DNA from 2 places in the Microbacterium sp. Y547 genome. Region 2 is predicted to be linked to the other one. Evidence: predicted binding sites of a transcription regulator. Region 2 holds the regulator's gene; the other holds the start of a gene.
What was found. Region 2 encodes LexA, which represses DNA repair genes until DNA is damaged. Its sites were predicted from a motif close to TCGAACANNTGTTCGA; they were not measured.
Positions count from the first base shown of each region.

Region 1: a site for LexA is predicted at 986-1,001, ahead of uvrA (excinuclease ABC subunit UvrA). Genes of this name have one in related genera too.

Region 1 covers NZ_JBYHFN010000002.1:97,543-99,939, forward strand. The annotation lists gene AC25Y0_RS03445 (5'-nucleotidase C-terminal domain-containing protein) at 1-907, shown strand, start outside; gene uvrA (excinuclease ABC subunit UvrA) at 1,146-2,397, shown strand, end outside.
Region 2 covers NZ_JBYHFN010000003.1:27,802-30,198, reverse strand. The annotation lists gene AC25Y0_RS05515 (S9 family peptidase) at 1-1,087, opposite strand, end outside; gene lexA (transcriptional repressor LexA) at 1,122-1,802, opposite strand; gene AC25Y0_RS05505 (LysM peptidoglycan-binding domain-containing protein) at 2,034-2,397, shown strand, end outside.

The DNA of each region.
Region 1 (2,397 bases), on a different contig from region 2:
GCCGGCCGGAGCCGCGCGACCCTTCCTCAAGCTCGGCATCTCGTCAGGGTTGACGTACACCTTCGACCCCGCGGCGCCCGAGGGCAGCCGCGTCGCGAACGTGCAGTTCGAGGGCGCTCCGATCGATCCCACGGCCGGATACCGCGTGGTGGCGAACTCGTTCCTGGCCTCGGGTGGGGACAACTTCGCCGTGTTCCCGGAGGGAACCGCGCGAGCAGACACCGGCCAGGCTGACCTCGCGGCGATGGTCGACTACATGGCCTTCGTCGGCACGGCCTCGCCCGACTACGCGCAGCGTTCGATCGGGCTCGCGCTGTCGGCACCGCCCGCGGGCGGCTACACCGCCGGCTCGACGATCGACGTCTCGCTCTCGTCACTGGACTTCTCGACGACCGAGCCGAAAGCCGACACGGTGTCGGTGGCGATCGGCGGCACCGTCGTCGGCACAGCGCCCGTGGATTCCACGGTGAGTGACGCGGTGCTCGACGTCACAGGAACCGCGAACCTGTCGGTCATCGTGCCGACCGGTGTGAGCGGCACGGTGCCGCTGACGATCACGACGCTGGCGGGAACGGCGATCGAGGTGCCGATCACGGTCGCCGAACCGGTCGCCAAGAGCGCGACGATCACGCTCGGAGTGCCGAGTCGGATCCTCGCCAAATACGGCGCGGCGATTCAGTACAACGTCGCCGTCATCGCCGGGAAAGGCGTTCCCGCGGGCGAGGTCGTGATCTTCGACGGCAACCGCCGCATTGCGACGGCGACCCTGACGGCGAAGGACCGCGGAGTCGTCTCGGTGAAGCTGCCCACCCTGAGTCGCGGGGTGCACCTGCTCTCGGCGACGTACGCCGGAAGCGACGCGCACGACACGTCGCAGAGCTTCCGTCTGCCCGTCATCGTGTGGTGACGAACGGTCGGTGACCGAATGGATGCCGCAGGCCCAGGCCGGCGGCATCCATTCGTCGTCCGTGCGGATTCGCGCGAGGCGAACACGCTTTCGATCCCATGTCCGAGGCCCCGCCTAAACTTGTCGGGTGCCCATCGTCCCCGTCGTCACGCCCGATCACACGCCCGGAGGCTCCGGTTCGAGCCACGTCGTCGCGCGTCCCTTCCCCGCGTCCGGACACGGGAGCGGCACGCTCAGCGTGCGCGGTGCTCGCGTGCACAACCTCAAGAACGTCGACCTCGACATCCCGCGCGATTCGCTCGTCGTCTTCACGGGTCTGTCCGGCTCGGGCAAGTCGAGCCTCGCGTTCGACACGATCTTCGCCGAGGGGCAGCGTCGCTACGTCGAATCACTGAGCGCCTACGCGCGGCAGTTCCTCGGACAGGTCGACCGCCCCGACGTCGACTTCATTGAAGGGCTCAGCCCTGCCGTGTCGATCGACCAGAAATCGACCAACCGCAACCCGCGCTCCACGGTCGGCACGATCACCGAGATCCACGACTACATGCGTCTGCTGTGGGCGCGCATCGGCGTGCCCCACTGCCCCGAGTGCGGCGAGCGCATCCAGCGGCAGACGGTGCAGCAGATCGCCGACCAGCTGATGGAGCTCCCCGAGCGCACGCGCTACCAGGTCGTCGCCCCCGTCGTATCCCAGAAGAAGGGCGAATTCGTCGACCTCTTCGCAGAGCTCGGCGCGAAGGGGTACGCCCGGGCGATCGTCGACGGCGAGCTCATCCAGCTCGCCGAGCCGCCGAAGCTCAAGAAGAGCTACAAGCACGACATCGCCGTCGTCGTCGACCGGCTCGTCGCGGGCCCGGACATCCTCAGCCGGGTCACCGATTCCGTCGAGACGGCACTGGGTCTGGCCGGCGGCATCGTGCAGGTCAATTTCGTCGACGAAGAGGGCGACGACGCGTGGCAGTCGTTCTCCGAGAAGCTCGCGTGCCCGAACGGCCACGCGCTGCAGCTGACCGAGATCGAGCCGCGCACCTTCTCGTTCAACGCGCCGTTCGGCGCCTGTCCCGCCTGCTCCGGGCTGGGTACCCGCATGTCGGTCGACGTCGAGCTCATGCTCGGTGATGAGGAGCTCTCGATCAGCGAGGGTGTCCTGGTGCCGTGGACGACGCAGGGCAAGGGGCTCTACCAGTACTACGAGCGGCTGCTCGAAGGCCTCGCACGCGACCTCGATTTCTCGCTCGATACGCCGTGGAAAGACCTGCCCGAATCGGTGCGCGAAGCCGTGCTGCGAGGCGAGGACTACAAAGTCTCCGTCAAATGGCGCAACCGCTACGGCCGTGAGATGCGTTACACGTCGGGGTTCGAGGGCGTCGTCCCATACATCGAACGGCAGTACCTGCAGGCCGAGTCCGACACGCAGCGGCAGCGGTGGTCCGAGTACCTGCGCGAAGTGCCGTGTCCGGTCTGCAACGGTGATCGACTCAAGCCCGAAG
Region 2 (2,397 bases):
TCCACTCGTGTCCCCAGTCCGCTGTGCCGCCGCGGATCGGTGCTGCCGATCCGGGGTCGTCGATGTCGACGAGCCAGAGCGTCGAGCCCGACGTCGTGTCGGCTCCGCTCACGAGCACCCGCGCTCCCGAGACGTCTTCGATGGATGCGCCTGCCGAGACGGGCAGACCGAGCGCCCTCGCCGTGCCGTCGGCGAGGTCGACGACGACGAGTTCGTCGTCGCCGTTCGTGCGAACGGCGACGACTCGGTCGCCGCCTACGGGTGCGAACCATCGGGTGCCGAGAACCCAGATGCCGCCGCCCGTGTCGGCGTCGACGGGGGCCACGGCGTGCGCCGCGCGGTCGATCCCGCGGCGGTAGAGGTTCCACCGCCCCGTCGGGTCGTCGGCGTAGAGCAGGTCGTCTTCGCCCAGCCACACGGGCTGCAGCGGCGACGTGCCTTCGTCGAACACGGTCACGGCGCCGTCGTCGAGGGTGCAGACACGCAGCTGTGCGCGGTCCCAGGGCATGTCGGGGTGGTTCCACGCGACCCACGCGAGGCGGGCCCGGTCGGGGCTGAGCGCCGGATGCGCGACGAAGTCGGTGCCGCCGGCGAGCGAGCGGATCGCATCGGGGTCGTCGCCGGCTGATCCATCGAGGGGGATCTCGACGATGTCGCGCGTGGGTACCGGGGTCTGCCCGTGGGCTTCGCGCACTGCGAGCAGCCGACCGCCCTGCACCGTCAAACCGCCGAAGCGCACATCGCCGCCGGCGGGCGTGAGTGCGACCGGCTCGGCGCCGGGTCGCAGCAGCCGAACTCGCTGGTCGGTCTTCTCGACGAACACGAGCGCGCCGTCGTCGGTCGCCGCCCACGAGCCGCCGCCGTACTCATGCACGCGCGAGCGCGCACTCCACGGCGCGGGGAGCACGTCTTCCACCGCACCGGCGGGGGTGCGCCGGCGCACCGTGCTGCGGCCACCCTCTTCGGGGACCCCCTCACCCCACCACACGTCGTCGCCGACGAAAGACGCGCCCTCGATGCGGGGCGAGGCGGCGGAGACCGCCGCGGCGGTCAGGGGAGAGGGCCAGGAACCGTAGGGAGTCGTCACCCCTCCACGCTATGCGGTGTCGCCGACACAGGCCTCACACAGCGCGAAGGACAGCGACGACCTTGCCGAGCACGACCGCGTCATCGCCGAGGATCGGCTCGAATGCGGAGTTGCGGGGGAGCAGCCACGTGTGCCCGTCGCGCTGGCGGAAGGTCTTCACGGTGGCCTCATCGTCGAGCATCGCCGCGACGATCTCGCCGTTGTCGGCCGTCGCCTGCGAACGCACGACGACCCAGTCGCCGTCGCAGATCGCGGCGTCGATCATCGAGTCGCCCGAGACGCGCAGCATGAACAGGTCGCCCTTGCCGACGAGCTGGCGGGGGAGCGGGAAGATCTCGTCGATGTGCTGATCCGCGGTGATCGGCACGCCTGCGGCGATGCGCCCGACGAGCGGAACGAGGGCGGCATCGCCGACGGACGGCGCGGTATCGGCCGGGTTCTCGGCAGCGCTGCCGGGCAGATCGATGAGCACCTCCATCGCGCGGGTCTTGCCGGCATCGCGGCGCAGGTAGCCGCTCAACTCGAGCTGGTTGAGCTGGTGCGTGACGCTCGAGAGCGACTTGAGTCCGACGGCGTCGCCGATCTCGCGCATGCTCGGCGGGTAGCCGTGTCGAGCGATCGAGCGCTGGATGACCTCGAGGATCGCCAATTGCTTGTCGCTCAGGCTCTTCCGCCGCCGCGTCTGGGGCTTTTCGCGCCCGGCTGCGTCGCTCATATCGGCTCCTGTCTTCGAATGTCGGAGGTCCGTGGTGTGGTGGCCCCATCGAAACCGTATCCGGTTGTGCGGGGTTCACGCGGCGCCCGTTCAGCGTGTCGCATTCGAACATCCCCATCCCCGGAATCGCGTTGACAGCATCGAACATCGAAGATAGCTTCGGAACAGGAGTTCGCATCCGGCTTTCCCGGCCGAAAGTCGGATGCGAACCTTCCCACCAGGAGGAACAGCATGACCGCCATCGCCGCATCCGCATCCGCACCCGTTCTCGCTTCCGCGCCCCGCACCCGCCTGCGCACGACGACGCGCGGCCGCCGCGTGCTCGCGACCGCAGCGGCGATGCCGCTCGCCGCGTTGCTGGCTCTCGGGGTTCTCAGTGGGGGCTCCGCGCTGGCATCGCGCGACACCGGCGCGGCCTCGACGTCGTTCACAACGGTCGCGGTGGGGTACGGAGACACCCTGTGGTCGATCGCGCAGGCGGTCGCACCGCAGCACGACCCGCGCGATGTCGTCGATGCGATCGCCCGCCTCAACGCGCTGCCGGGCGGCGCGATCGAACTCGGCCAGTCACTCGCGATCCCCGCCCAGTACGCAC